DNA from 2 places in the Pseudoalteromonas piscicida genome. Region 2 is predicted to be linked to the other one. Evidence: predicted binding sites of a transcription regulator. Region 2 holds the regulator's gene; the other holds the start of a gene.
What was found. The regulator sigma-54, encoded in region 2, starts transcription at its own class of promoters, with help from an activator protein. The targets are predictions, from matches to a motif close to GTTGGCACGNNNNTNGNNT.
Positions count from the first base shown of each region.

Region 1: the regulator sigma-54 is predicted to act here: its motif matches at 4,659-4,677, upstream of B1L02_RS00275 (YggN family protein).

Region 1 is NZ_CP021646.1:51,627-59,153, forward strand. Features, by position in the region: gene B1L02_RS23945 (hypothetical protein) at 11-157, opposite strand; gene B1L02_RS00260 (diacylglycerol/lipid kinase family protein) at 443-1,285, shown strand; gene B1L02_RS00265 (DMT family transporter) at 1,327-2,241, opposite strand; gene B1L02_RS00270 (PLP-dependent aminotransferase family protein) at 2,240-3,799, shown strand; gene B1L02_RS00275 (YggN family protein) at 3,838-4,623, opposite strand; gene B1L02_RS00280 (PA3496 family putative envelope integrity protein) at 4,912-5,097, shown strand; gene B1L02_RS00285 (c-type cytochrome) at 5,294-5,740, opposite strand; gene B1L02_RS00290 (DUF2721 domain-containing protein) at 5,842-6,306, opposite strand; gene B1L02_RS00295 (TlpA family protein disulfide reductase) at 6,319-6,831, opposite strand; gene B1L02_RS00300 (YqaA family protein) at 6,938-7,366, shown strand; gene folX (dihydroneopterin triphosphate 2'-epimerase) at 7,406-7,527, opposite strand, start outside.
Region 2 is NZ_CP021646.1:3,697,709-3,705,235, forward strand. Features, by position in the region: gene lptB (LPS export ABC transporter ATP-binding protein) at 1-717, shown strand, start outside; gene B1L02_RS17020 (RNA polymerase factor sigma-54) at 764-2,263, shown strand; gene hpf (ribosome hibernation promoting factor) at 2,293-2,580, shown strand; gene ptsN (PTS IIA-like nitrogen regulatory protein PtsN) at 2,582-3,040, shown strand; gene rapZ (RNase adapter RapZ) at 3,033-3,899, shown strand; gene B1L02_RS17040 (HPr family phosphocarrier protein) at 3,900-4,169, shown strand; gene mgtE (magnesium transporter) at 4,892-6,250, shown strand; partial or broken gene pmbA (metalloprotease PmbA) at 6,315-7,527, opposite strand, start outside.

The DNA of each region.
Region 1 (7,527 bases), 480 kb from region 2:
CTGTGCAGACTTACTTATACATAATCACGTCTTTTAACGCTAAGTGTTGACCACATACTGCCAACCACTTCGTCCAATTGATACGACGTTGTTTAGTTGGTTGTGTTTGGTTAAACGTGTTTTGTGATGGGCTGCAAGGTGCAGCTGAATTAAGCATGTCTGGCTCCTAATAAGCAATGATTGAAAACAAGGCTATTTTGCACGCAATCTGTTTAAATTTAAAACGATAAAAATTGATGTTTTCGGATAAAAATAACTAATGAATTAATGGTTTATTCATTTTTGTTTTAATGGATTTTTTGCATGTTTATGCATGACTTTGATTGTCTTGGTTAGGCTGTAACCCAATTAATATGGGTGTTTGTGGTTTTTGTTTTTGATTTTTGGTTTTAGTTTTGGTTTTTTATTCATATAAGTTGAGTTTTTGTATTTAAGGGTTTTTATGCTGGTGGTAGTCAACCCTTTAGCGGGTGCTGAGGGGAAAGCGCAAATTGCATGGTTAAAGCAACAATTAACACAACAACAGTTGACGGCAACTTGGTTTAATACCACTGGAAACTTTGTCGCAGATAGGGACGCAATTGCTCAAGCTGCTACGGCGGGAGTTAGCGTGGTGGTGATTGGGGGGGATGGCACGTTGCATCTAGTCGCCAATGCCATTGCTGAGCGGGATAACACGCTTGCGTTGCTGCCTGCGGGGACTGGCAACGATTTTGCTCGGCAGTTTAATTATTCCAAAGCACAGTGGCGAGCAGCTGTATTTTCAGATCAGGTCACAACTATTGATTTGGGTAAAGTGGACGGGCGCTGGTTTGTCAATGTTGCTGGGATTGGCTTTAACGCGCATGTCATGAATAACTTAGGACAAACCAAACGCTTAGGAAAGCTGAGCTATATCTATGCGGGATTAATGTCGCTGTTTACTGCACAACTCATTCGCTATCACAGCAAAGCGTGGCCTGAGCAGGGTTTGATGTTGTTACTTGCGAATGGCAAACACTTTGGGGCAGGGCTAACTCCCGCTCCTATGGCTTGTCTTGATGACGGTCAGCTGGAGCTGCTGTGGTTCACGCCGCAAACGCATTGGCAGCGAGTGGTACTGTTTGTCAATCTGCTGCTAAAACGCCATATGGGCACGAGAAATGTGCATCACGCCCGCATTGCAGAGCTTTTTATTGCACAAGAGGGGTATGACATTGAAGCTGATGGCGAGATTGTTGGGTGCACGCCTGCGACGATAACCTGCTGCCGCCGAGCTCTGAGCATAAAAAAAGCGCCATTATAAAATGGCGCTGAAAAGTAAGAAGCTAAAGTATTGGTAAGACTTCAACTTCTAACTGGGGACCGAATGAACAACCAAGCGTAGATGCGATCTAAAGGCGTGAGTACAATCGCATTACCTAGGATGACCAAAATAAACCCAATAAAGGTGTTTTGCTGCCACTCAAAGCCTTCAAATAAGGTGCTCAATACCACGGCAACAAAAGGAAATAACACTATCAAATAACTCGCTTTCTCAGGGCCAATATTCTTGAGTAATGAGAAATAACAACCAAAGGCGATGACGGTGCCAAACACGCTAAGGTAAATCAGAGACCACCAATATGATGCCGGGGCTTGGTTGATAAACTGATGATCACTAAATGCGACATAAGTAGCTAACATGACAGCGCTGTAAAGCATGCCCCACGCATTTCCCGCCATAACATCAATTTGCTGGTTGGAATTACGCACGCTCACCATATTGCCGAGTGATGCGACCACTGTTCCTAATAGAGCTAATGATAATCCCAAGAAGGCCTTGCTTTGCAAATCAAATGCGACCAAATCGTGCCAAAACAAGCTGACTATCCCAAGCGTGCCCAGTGATGCGCCAAAGTAAATTCGCTTTGCAATAGGTTTGGCAAAAAACAGCTTAGTGTTGACGATGTTAACGACCAATAATAATGAAAACGCAATCGAGGCCATTGCTGACGTTAAATGTGCCTGAGCCCAATATAAGAAGAGATAGTTAGCACCAAAATTACACAGCGCTAAGAGGATAAAAAAGCCGTGATCTCGTCGAGAAAATCGCATTGGCACACGCTTATAGATGACAAATGCCCACATACAAACCGCGGCGAGGCCAAAGCGGTAAAACAGCGACACAAACTCGTTGATGCTGCCAAGCTGGTATTCAATGGCAAGCCATGTTGATCCCCAGATCAACACTGTGATGGCGTAAAGAAATAGATTTTTCATGATCGGTTCTAGATTCAAACAGCAGTGGAAGTCTGTAGTTTACGCTGTTATTCTGTATAAGCTATATACAGAATTTACTAATTTATACCTATACAGATTATTACTTATGAGTACAGTGATTCGACGCCAACATTCCGCCTTTCTCTATCAGCAGGTGATCCAAATGATCTTGTCGATGGCAGAGCAAGAGTCTATTTTACCGGGCGAAAAGCTTCCCTCATTGCGTGTTATGGCGCAAAACTTAAATGTCAGTATCCCAACGGTAAAGCAGGCTTATCAAGCACTTGAAGATCAAGGAAAAGTGGTTGCCAAAGAGAAGTCCGGCTACTTTTTATGCCACAGAGCTTCACACAACGACTCGCCAAAGCGTGCACGATTGCCTGCCAAACCTGTGGTGGTTAACAAGCAGGTGTTGATTGAACAAGTGTATAAAGGGATCCATCAGCCACATGCCATCCCTTTAGGCATCGCTAACCCTATTGCTATCGCTGGTACAGAGCAGGTTCTTGCCAAAATTATGCGCCGCGCAATGAAAGAAGCGGGGAATGAGCTCATCAATTATGGTCCTATGGATGGTTTAGATAGCTTAAAAAAGCAAATCGTGCGGCGTTATTTGGATATGGGCTTAGCAATAGATATGGACGAAGTGGTGATCACCAATGGCGCGCAAGAAGCACTAGCGATTGCGTTACAAGCGGTGACTAAGCCCGGGGACGTGATAGCGATTGAGTCCCCCTGTTATTTTGGCATTGTTGAACTGGCTGAAAACTTAGGGTTAAAGGCCATTGAAATACCAGTTTGCCCGGATGATGGCATTTGGCTGAGCGACCTTGAACGGGCGCTTGAAAAGCATGATATTCGAGCTTGTGTGTTTTCTACCAGTATTAGTAACCCGCTTGGCAGTTTTATGCCAGATACGAGACGTGCGCAGCTGGTGGCGTTATTAGAGCAACGTGGCGTGGTGTTGATAGAAGACGATGTGTATGGGGATTTATATTTTACCGAGCAGCGTGGCATACCGGCACAAGCATTTAGCCACAAGGGCTTAGTGATCACATGTGCTTCTTTTTCAAAAACCGCAGCACCGAGCTATCGAGTAGGTTGGATGGTTGCCAGTCAATTTAGTGCAAAAGCAAAGCGTATAAAACGTGCGTTGAGTTGCTCGTCATCGTTAATGAATCAATGGGCATTGGCGGATTTTCTCAGCTCAGGGGGCTACGAGCGCCACTTAAAGCTGGTCCGCAAACGGTTAATTGAGAATCGAGATCGCATGATCCAAGCGGTGAATGTTGCATTTGGTCGTGAGGTAAGAGTCAGTCGCCCGCAAGGTGGTTGTGTACTGTGGTTAGACTTAGGCAAGCAAGTCGATGGTGCCTTGCTATTCCAAAAAGCCTTGGAGCGCGGGATCAGTATTACGCCTGGTACGCTATTTAGTGCCAGCAAAAAGTATCAAAATTGTATTCGTATCAGTTATGGTTTGCCGTGGGATGATTCGGTAGAGCAAGCGATTAAAACGCTGGGTGAGTTGGCTGATGCACAAAGGAAAGGGTTGGCATAACTTATCCTAAATTAGGAGTAAGTTATGCCAATTTCAGATTATTTAAATTTAAATAGTTGGTACTCCGACATTGCGGGGATAGACTTTGCGACAATGGCTTCGTTTTGCGCTATTTGCTCAAAGTCACCACACAGTGCGTCTGCTTTTTTCTCAATAGATTCTGCCTGTTGTTCAACTTTGGTTTCGATTTGTGTTGCGAAGTTTTCCATACGTTGTTCAAAGCTGCTCATATCACCGTTTGAATCCGACATTTCGTTGCCAATCGCCACCAGTAAGCTACCTATCGATTGCATCATGGCACCTTGTACTGCAGTCTCAATTTTCTCTTCAAACTGATTATCGAAATTTTGGCCAAACTCATTAAAGGTTTGCTTGCCCATCACAAATGCACCTTGCTGATAAAACGTATTTTGCACTTCCGTTTCGAGGTCGTCGATCACAGCATGAATGCTATCTAAACTGGTTAAATTAAAGGTTTGCGCCACTTCATTAAGGGCAACGCCCGCTAACTTTATGCCCTCAAAGGCAATGTCAGCCACTTGTGGTAGGCGGCCTCTTAGTTCATCACCATATTGCGTGAGCATCGTTTTTTGCTGCGTATTGAGTGCGATGCGCTCGCCATTGAGTATTAGTTCGCCGAGGTTGTTGATTTCAGCTGTTCTGTTTTTGGCCGTTGTGATCACCAAGTTATCAGGGGTGATCCTAACGTCATTCTGAAATTCTACTTCACAATTGTCACCACTAAACGTGATGTTATTTTTTTCGTGTGCAGCGACGGTGGTTGTCATCATCGTTGCTGCAGTTAGTAGTAAAATTTTATTCATGGTCGATCCTTATTGGCTCAGTTGTATGATTGTTGTTACAAGAACAATGCCAAATATGAATAACATTAAAATCAATGTGTTATGTTTTTGCATTGAAATTTAATGTGCTATAAAAGTGATGGAATTGACTAAAATATAGTTGTTTTTGTCAAAATGAATTAGGCAATAAAAAATTTTTATTGTAAGGATAAGAAACTCTCACTTTTCAGAATGACAATTTAGCGCTAAATAGTGATCTTGAGAGACGGCTCTCATTTTATTAATGACTATTTAATTTTGGAGTTAGTTGTGGGTAAGACATTCTCTTACGATGCGCTTGATGATGATTTTGCAGACGATGAATTTGAAAAGTTGGGTCGTAACCAACATGACAAGCAAAAACGTAAAGTCAAAAGAAAGCTAGACGACTACTTAGAGCAAAAACGCCTACGTAGAAATCTAGGCGATGATGATTTCGACTACATTGATGATTGATCACTAGGCGTCATCTACGAGTCTAGCACCGACAGTAACTCAATTTGGCTGTGTGATAAAGCAGGGCAGTGAGTTGTTGGGTGTGATGTCTGAGCTACTAGTTACTGTCTCGTTGGTGATAGCCAAGCAAGTGACGAGATATTCAGATAGTAAGCAGCCGCAAATATGCGGCTGTTTTGTTTTTATACGATTGGTATTAATCTTTGAAAGATTTATGGCAGTCTTTACAGCCTTTTGCCCAATCTTTAAATGCAGAAGCAATCAGCTTTTTGTCGCCAGAGTCAGCTGCAACAGCCAGTGCTTGAGCATACTCGGCAAATTGCTTGGCTTTACCATCGAACTCAGCTCTGTTTGACCAAACGGCTGGTAGGGCATCAGTATTGCCTTTGTCAGAACCGTCGATAAATGCTTCCCAAGGCATTTGCGATAATTGCGCAGCATTGTGAGCACGTTGCTTAAATACTTCTGCATCAAATGGCACTTTGCCTTTTAGCATGTCGCCCATATTGCCAATCTGGAAACGGATCAATTGGAAAGACGCTTGGCGGTATTCAATCGCATCTTCAGCCGATTCAAACATCGTGTTAGCTTGTGCTGTCGCTGCAAGGCAGCTAAATAGTGTGACGGTAAGTAGTTTCTTCATAGTAAACCCCTAATATTTTTCCCTATTTTCAATGTAAATTACAAATATAATCAAACAATTGCGATAAGTTCCCTGTGATGGAGGAAACTAGTTTCAAATAATCAGCTCTCGATGTCTTTGAATATCATGCCCCTGCGCATACTGCGGGTGGCTAGAAAGATTTCTCCAAGTAACGAGACAAACGCGCCAATAAGCAGCACCATAGCGGCGATAAAACAAGACGATAAAGTAATGCCCAATGGCATACTGTACAAGTGTGACATGAACAGCAGCATAACCACTGCACACACAAGCAACGCACTGAGTACACTCATGCTAAATGCAACGTGAATAAAGCGAGACCGTTTTAACAGCGCGCGCATTTCGCGGCTAAAGTGCATTTTGAGCTCTTCATCTTGCGTGGTATTGATCTTTCTATCAAGTAAGCGAGCCCTATCTGTGATCCGTGCTAAGCGATTTGATAGTACTCCTAAGGTCGCAGCAATACCCGTAATTAAAAATACAGGAGCAACGGCGGTCTGGATAACTTTGGCCATCGTGAGAATGCTAACGACTTCTGGATTCATATAGTTACCTCGTTAATTCCAGTTTAGTTTTGATAAGGTGTTGGGTTGCTCACCGATGAGGGTTTGCATCACTTGATTGTGTTCATCAAGCAATATGACTCGTGGAATGCCTTTGTTGGCATAGGTGTTGTAAATATCTCGATTAGGGTCGGCAACAAAATGGACGGGCAATTGCATGGTTTCGTTGAATTGCTCAAGCGTAGTGTTCGTTTCTTCTCGGCCAATGGCAACGATGGTTAAATCGGCTCGGGTTAATAATTCAGATTGTTTTAGTTCACTCAACAAACGTTGTGAATCAGAGCACCAAGTCGCGAATAAAATCACGAGTTTTTTGTGTTTAGCATCGAACCTAAGGGCTTGGTTTTTGATATCCGTAAATTGCAAGTGCTTGAAGGTGTCGCCAGCATGGATATAGGTCTCATAGCCATCTTCTGTTTTTGGTTGCGCTTCGTTAGAGGCTTTGCAGCCACTTAATCCGGTAGCGAGTATGGTACTAAGTAGTAACATTTTTATTGTTGTTTTCATGCCTATCCCTTGTTTCCATGTCAGTGTTTTTGAAGTCTTGCGCATATTTCAGTATATTGCCCGACTTAGGTGATTTCTTAAAGTCCAATTTCTTATAGCCGTTGATATGATTTACCTTTCTTTATTTGGGCTTGCTTTTATTGCCGCAACCTTATTACCTGCGTCGTCGGAGCTGGCATTGAGTGGGCTCGTTGTGAAACAACAAGGCGAATTAGTTTGGTTATGGCTGGCTGCGACAACGGGTAATTTACTTGGTAGCTGTGTGAACTATTATCTTGGTTGGTTTATCGCTAAATGGCGGGATAAGCGCTGGTTTCCGGTTTCTCAACGGCAATACGACAAGGCTTGCGGGTTGTTTAATCGTTACGGCAAGTTTTCATTGCTATTTGCTTGGCTGCCCATAGTCGGAGATCCTTTGACTGTGGTAGCGGGGTCTTTACGAACCTCTTTTGGGTGGTTTTTTGTGTTAGTCGCGCTCGGTAAAGGCGCCCGTTATGCACTGGTGATTTACCTTGCCCTACAGGTGATTTCTTAACACCAGAAGGCAAGGAAGAGAATATCGAAGTCAGATCGCTTAGTTCCTGTACCAATCAAGTGTGAGTGATACTGAGTCAGCAAACCGTAAAGCGTGTGGTTTATCTACGGTGACTTTCGCGTACGTCACGTCTTGATGTTGATGACATTCAGTGAGTATGT
Region 2 (7,527 bases):
CTCAAAGCAACTGGTTTAGCAAAGAGTTATAAAGGTCGCCAAGTCGTTAAGAATGTTGGCTTAAGTGTTCAAGCTGGCAGTATTGTAGGCTTGTTGGGACCAAATGGCGCAGGCAAAACCACTACTTTTTACATGATTGTAGGGCTAGTACCAAGCGACAAAGGCTTTATTCAGATTGATGACGAAGATATCACTTTGCTGCCGATGCACAGCCGTGCACGACTCGGCATTGGCTATCTACCACAAGAGTCTTCAATCTTTAGAAAACTCACTGTCTATCAAAATTTGATGGCGATTTTAGAAACTCGAAAAGACTTATCTAAAGTTGAAAGAGAAGCTGAACTAAACGAGTTACTAGATGAATTTAATATTCAACACATTCGTGATTCACAGGGCATGGCATTGTCGGGAGGTGAGAGAAGACGAGTAGAAATTGCTCGCGCTTTAGCCGCAAACCCAAAGTTTATCCTGTTAGATGAACCTTTTGCTGGTGTTGATCCTATTTCGGTGTTAGATATAAAGACGATAATAGAGCACCTAAAAAACCGCGGTATCGGTGTGTTAATCACCGACCATAATGTTAGAGAAACACTGGACGTATGTGAAAAGGCCTACATCGTTTCACATGGTGAGTTAATCGCTGCAGGCACGCCAGAACATGTTTTGGCAGATCAAACCGTAAGAGATGTCTACCTAGGCGAACAATTCAAGCTATAGTTAAGACGTAGTATTAATAACTGTTAAAAAGGATTGTTAGAGATACATGAGGCAATCATTACAGCTGCGCATGGGGCAGCAACTTACAATGACTCCGCAACTGCAACAAGCCATTCGCTTGCTGCAGCTTAGTACCTTGGATCTGCAACAAGAAATACAAGAAGCATTAGACAGCAATCCATTGTTGGAAGTGGAAGAAGGTGATAATACTGACGGCGAAAATGCTGACCAACACGGCCAAGAAAAGAGCAGCGCTGACGATAATCAAGATTCAGGCGATGAAGTGCCTGTTAGTGACTATGAAATAGACTCAGATACCGCCATGAGCAAAGACACTGTGAGTGATGACCTTGCCATGGATGTCACTTGGGATGAGTACATGAGTGCAGCGCCGGCTGCAAGTTCAGGCCCTCTGCCTGATGACGATAATGTTTATCAAGGGGAAACCTCTGAATCTCTCCATGATTATCTCATGTGGCAACTCGAACTGACGCCATTTAGCCCAACCGATAGAGCTATCGCGATTGCGATTATTGAAGCGGTAGACCTGTCAGGCATTTTAACCTTATCTTGCGAAGACATTTTAGAAAGCATTAATGACGAAAATAGCGAAGAGCCTATTGAGCTGGATGAAGTCGAAGCCGTACTCAAACGCATTCAACTTTTTGACCCTGTCGGTATCGCAGCGCGCAGTTTACAAGAATGCTTGTGTATTCAGCTAAATCAATTCGCTCCAGATACGCCATGGATTGCCGAAACGAAAATGATCCTGACAGAGCATATCGACTTGCTTGCCAGCCGTGACTATCGAACTTTGGCAAAGAAAACGCGCCTTAAAGAGGCGGACCTCAAAGAGGTCATGACGTTAATTCATAGTCTTAATCCAAAGCCAGCGGCAAGCATTATTCATGAAGAGCCTGAATATGTTATCCCTGACGTATCGGTGAAAAAAGTAAAAGGTCGTTGGGTCGTAGAGCTAAATCCTGATGCTATGCCTAAAATAAGAGTAAACGACCATTATGCTGCCATGTCTAGAACGGCGAAATCCAGCACGGATAGTCAGTTTATTCGCTCACATTTACAAGAAGCAAAGTGGTTTATTAAAAGCTTAGAAAGCCGCAATGATACTTTATTAAAAGTTACCAATTGCATTGTGCAACAACAACAGGCATTCTTTGAACATGGCCCCGAAGCAATGCGCCCTATGGTGCTAAATGATGTTGCTGAAATGGTTGAGATGCATGAGTCCACAATTTCACGAGTAACGACACAAAAATACATGCATACACCACGGGGAATATTTGAGCTGAAGTATTTCTTCTCTAGCCATGTAAGTACAGAAAATGGAGGTGAGTGCTCTTCTACAGCAATTAGAGCACTTATCAAAAAGCTGATAGCTGCAGAAAATACTGCTAAGCCATTGAGTGACAGCAAAATTGCAGATATCTTAGCTGAGCAAGGAATTAAGGTAGCGAGACGCACGATTGCAAAATATCGTGAATCCCTAGCCATTCCACCGTCAAATCAGCGTAAAAGCTTGATATAAGACGTAAAACCCAAGAAGGAAAAATGCTTATGCAACTAAATCTAACTGGTCGCCATGTAGAAATTACTGACTCATTAAGAGACTATGTCACCAACAAGTTTGCGAAGCTAGAAAGGCACTTTGATCATATCAATAACGTGCATGTGATCCTTGATGTCGAGAAACTAGTACAAAAAGCAGAAGCAACATTACACGTAAACGGCGGCGAGCTATTTGCATCAACAGAGCATCAAGATATGTATGCCGCAATTGATGGCCTTATCGACAAGCTAGATCGTCAAGTTATTAAACACAAAGAGAAGCTCACTCGACACTAAAATGAAATTAAGTGAATTAGTGAACAAGGACTGCAGTAAAGCTGCGGTCCTTTTTAATAGCAAAAAACGTATTTTAGAATACATCAGCGAACTGGCTCATAGCCAAATTCCGAATGCCAGTCAACATGCTATCTTGGACGCTTTAATGGCGCGAGAGAAATTAGGCAGCACAGGGATCGGTAAAGGCATTGCTATTCCCCATGGTCGACTTGAAGGTTTGGATAAAATCCTTGCAATGGTCCTTGTCAGCGAACAAGGGATCCAGTTTGAAGCCATAGATAAGCAGCCTGTCGATATTTTTGTCGCGTTCATCGTACCTGAAGGTGATAATCAACAGCACCTGAAGACCTTAGCGGCGATTGCTGATACACTCAAAGACAAGTCTTTTTGTAAAATGCTCAGGCAAGCAAAAAGTGATGATGAGTTATATGCAGTGATCCAAGGTGAATCTGATGAGTGATGAAGAAAAAGGACTCGAGCTTATCATTATCAGTGGCCGCTCAGGCTCTGGTAAATCTGTAGCGCTTCGAGTATTGGAAGACTTAGGCTACTATTGTGTAGATAATATTCCGGTCAATTTGCTACCGTCTTTAGTCCGCAGCGTTTCCGACAATTATAATAAAATTGCAGTGAGCATTGATGTTAGAAACTTGCCTAAAGAACAGGACGAGTTTAATGACATTCTTGAATACTTGCCCGGTTTCGCCAAACCTACCCTGTTTTATTTAGACAGTGATGACCAAACCCTGATAAAGCGCTTTTCTGAAACACGCCGTTTGCACCCTCTTTCACTGCATAATCTTCCATTAGATGTCGCGATAAAAAAAGAACGTGAACTGTTAGACGTATTGATCACTCGAGCCGACTTTCTCATCGATACCACAGGCCTTAGCGTTCATCAACTTGCAGAAGATATCCGCGAAAAAATCTTAGGCAAGAAAGACAAACAACTCATTATTACTTTTGAATCTTTCGGCTTTAAACATGGCATCCCAAAACAAGCGGATTACGTTTTTGATGCGCGCTTTTTGCCAAATCCACATTGGGAGCCTGAGCTTAAGCCGCTCACGGGCCTAGATCAGCCTGTCAAAGACTATTTGTCGAGCCACAGTATCGTGCAAAAATTCACTTGGCAGATCCAAACCTTTGTACAAACTTGGTTACCACACTTAGAACGTAACAATCGTAGCTACCTAACGATTGCTATCGGATGTACTGGTGGACAGCATCGCTCAGTATACTTAGCGCAAACCATTGGCGAGCGTTTTGCTAAAACCCATCCTAACGTCAAAATTCGTCACCGTGAGCAAGAGGGTTAGATGTTAGAAGATACGTTTTTAATCCAGAATAAACTCGGTCTACACGCTCGGGCTGCGACAGTTCTTGCTCAGTTAGCGACACAATTTGATGCCGAAGTGACCTTATATCAGGGAGACAAAAGTGCTGCTGCAGACAGCGTACTAGCACTGTTGTTACTTGAAAGCAGCCAGGGAAAAGAGGTGCGAGTTGTCTGCGAAGGTCCTGATGCTCAGTATGCACTAGACGCCATTGGTGGATTAATAGAAAATAAGTTTAATGAATCTGAGTGACTCAAGCTGCTATCACCAATATAGCACTAAGGCCTGATTCATGTATTCCCTGCTACCCTCCCCCTCCGTAACCAGACTGGTATAATACCAATTAGTCTTAATACTTGCTCAATTTGAAGGAGCAAATCTGACGCTAACTGTGTTAAAAATTTTTCATTTAGAACAACTAAATAACCTGAGCTGCGGATAATTAATGCCTTTCTAGCAGCCAGTTTTAGCGCTAACTGCGTTGAATTCACTTCCAATAGCCAGCTATTGGTGCGTAAATTCGCCTTGTTTTCCCTAAAACTTGCTGGCTAGACAAGGAAAAAACTAAGTTGTGCTTTAGCAACAATGAGTTGGAACATTCCTTATCCAAACCTCAGGTTAAATAGCAAAATTTTCGCCGTGTTATCGACAAGATTTTCTCGCCTCAAAATAGATCACTTAATTAAGCGAATTGGTATAATAAGTCTCTCATAATTAAGCGTAAACCTTGGTAGTTCCCAATAAACTGAGTTACACTGTAATACCAATTTAGGTTTATCTCGTGCAGTAAAGCGAGTTGCCGAGACAAGCCTACTTTATCGTTGCTCGCATATTTAGCGTGCATTAACGATAGCAACCCACCAGCGGAAACAACACGAGTAAAATTCAAATTAAGAAATAGGTTTCTGCTATAAAATAAATGAATAGGGTTAACTTAATCACGTTATCCGCCAGCATTATCAATAAGGATGCCTATGCCTGAAGTATTTGAACAAGACTACACACTGGAACAACTCCAAAAGGTAACCAAAGCCTTAAACAGTGGTCAGTTTGTTCAAGTTAGGCGTATGCTCGCAGAGACCGCACCTTGTGACACTGCACTGCTTTTAGAATCATCTCCTCATAAAGTTCGCTCTATGTTGTGGCAGCTCGTTGACCCAGATATCCAAGGGGATGTCTTAGAAGAGCTATCAGAGGACGTAAGACTTGGGATCATCGCCCAGATGGAACCGGAGCTAATTGCTGCCGCGACAGAAGATATGGACGACGATGACCTTGGTGATGTCCTGAGAAGCTTGCCTGATACCGTCTACCAAGACGTTATCGGTGCGATGGATAGCCAAGACAGAGAACGTGCGACACAAGCATTGTCCTATAAGGAGCACTCGGCAGGTGCCTTGATGAGCACCGACACGGTCACCATTCGACCCGATGTTACCTTAGAGGTTGTATTTAGATATCTACGTCTTAAAGGCGAATTGCCAGACGGTACGGACGAGTTGTATGTAGTTGATAAAGACAACTGCTTTTTAGGCACGCTGCCTGTCAATACCTTATTAACTAAGTCTCCTGACAGCATGGTTCGAGACTTGATGGATGAAGATAAGGAAACGATCCCTATCTCCATGGATGAGTCTGAAGTGGCGCAGCTTTTTGAGCGCCATAACTGGATCTCAGCTCCCGTCGTTGACGATAACGCCCATTTGCTTGGTCGTGTCACCATCGACGACGTTGTTGACGTCATCCGTGAAGATGCCGAGCACAGTTTATTAAGTATGGCAGGTCTTGAAGACGAAGAAGATACCTTTGCGCCAGTTCTAAAAAGTAGCCAGCGTCGCTCTATTTGGCTTGGGATTAACCTGCTAACCGCCTTGATGGCAGCGTTTGTTGCAAGCTTCTTCGAAGGAACTCTGGATATTTTACCGATTCTCGCGGTGTTAAATGGCATAGTACCAAGTATGGGTGGCGTTGCCGGTAGTCAAACGCTAACCTTAGTGATTCGTGGTATTGCCCTTGGTCATATCAACCAAACTAACCAAAAGTTTTTAATGGGTAAAGAACTGGCGATCGGAGCCCTAAACGGTGTCCTATGGTCTGTCTTGATCGCTGGAGTTATTGCTGTATGGCAGTGGGATTTTACACTCGGTGCCGTTATTGCCTTCGCGATGTTTATGAACTTAGTCGCGGCAGGTATCGCGGGTGCCAGTATTCCAATTATGCTAAAGAAAATGAATATCGACCCAGCGCTAGCTGGTAGTGTAGTACTAACAACAGTTACTGATATCGTTGGGATCTTTGCATTCCTTGGCACGGCAACTTGGTTGTTAGTGTAGCAGTAACAGTGTCGAAGTGACGGAGAATGCTGGTCAAAACCAGCATTCCTTGAGCTGAGGGGAGTTACTCACCCGCTATTTGCATATTATTGAGTAGTATGGAGCCGGTTTGTACTGCGCCTCGACATTCAATATCACCGCCAACCCCTTCAATGCCCATAAACATATCTTTTAAATTGCCAGCGATCGTAATTTCACTCACAGGATATTGAAGCTCACCATTTTCGACCCAAAAACCAGCAGCCCCCTAGAGTAATCACCGGTTACCGTATTAACACCTTGCCCCATTAGTTCAGTGACTAACAAACCAGTACCCATTGATGCAAGTAGGCAAGTTAAATCATCGTGCGTTGGTTTTACCTGCCAATTATGGATCCCACCTGCGTGCCCTGTCGCTTGCATATTCATTCTACGTGCAGCATAGCTTGCCAATAAGTAAGTGTTAAGCACGCCATCTGTAATGATTTCACGGTCGATGGTTTTTACACCTTCGCTATCGAATGGACTAGAAGCAAGCCCTCTTGGTAAATGTGGTTTTTCGTCAATATTAACGCAGCGATTAAAAATTTGTGTGTCTAAAGAATCCAACAAGAAGCTAGACTTACGATATAGTGCGCCGCCACCGATACCTGACACTAAGTGTCCAAATAAGCTGTTAGCGATATCCGCTCGAAAAATAACAGGCACTTTACGCGTCGATACCTTGCGACTGCCTAATTTTGCCAGCGTAGATTGTGCCGCTTCTAAACCAACTTCTTGTGGGATTTTAGCTCTGTGTGCACGCGAGATAACGCATATGCAGAATCTCGTTGCATTTGTTCACCTTCTTTACCAATCACCATGGTACTCAGGCTGTGTCTGGTACGTGGGAACCCAGCAATTAAGCCGTGGCTATTACCATACACACGGATCCCTTGATGGCTCGATAAGCTTGCGCCATCAGAGTTCACGATTCGAGGATCGAATTCCAACGCAGCTTTCTCAGCGGCAATACATTGCTCAATAGCTTCATCGGGAGAAACCTGCCAAGGATGGAAAAGATCTAAATCCGGTGGCGACATCTCTAGCAAGGCTTTATCCGCCACACCATTGCAGGGATCATCAGAAGTAAATCGAGCAATATCTACGGCCTTTTCAACCACTGAGCGTAGAGCTTCAGGACTCAGATCCGCGGTTGATGCAGAACCTTTATGATTGCCCACATAAACACTGATACCAAGACCACCATCTTGATTAAACTCAATGGTTTCAACCTCTCCCATTCGTGTACTTACAGA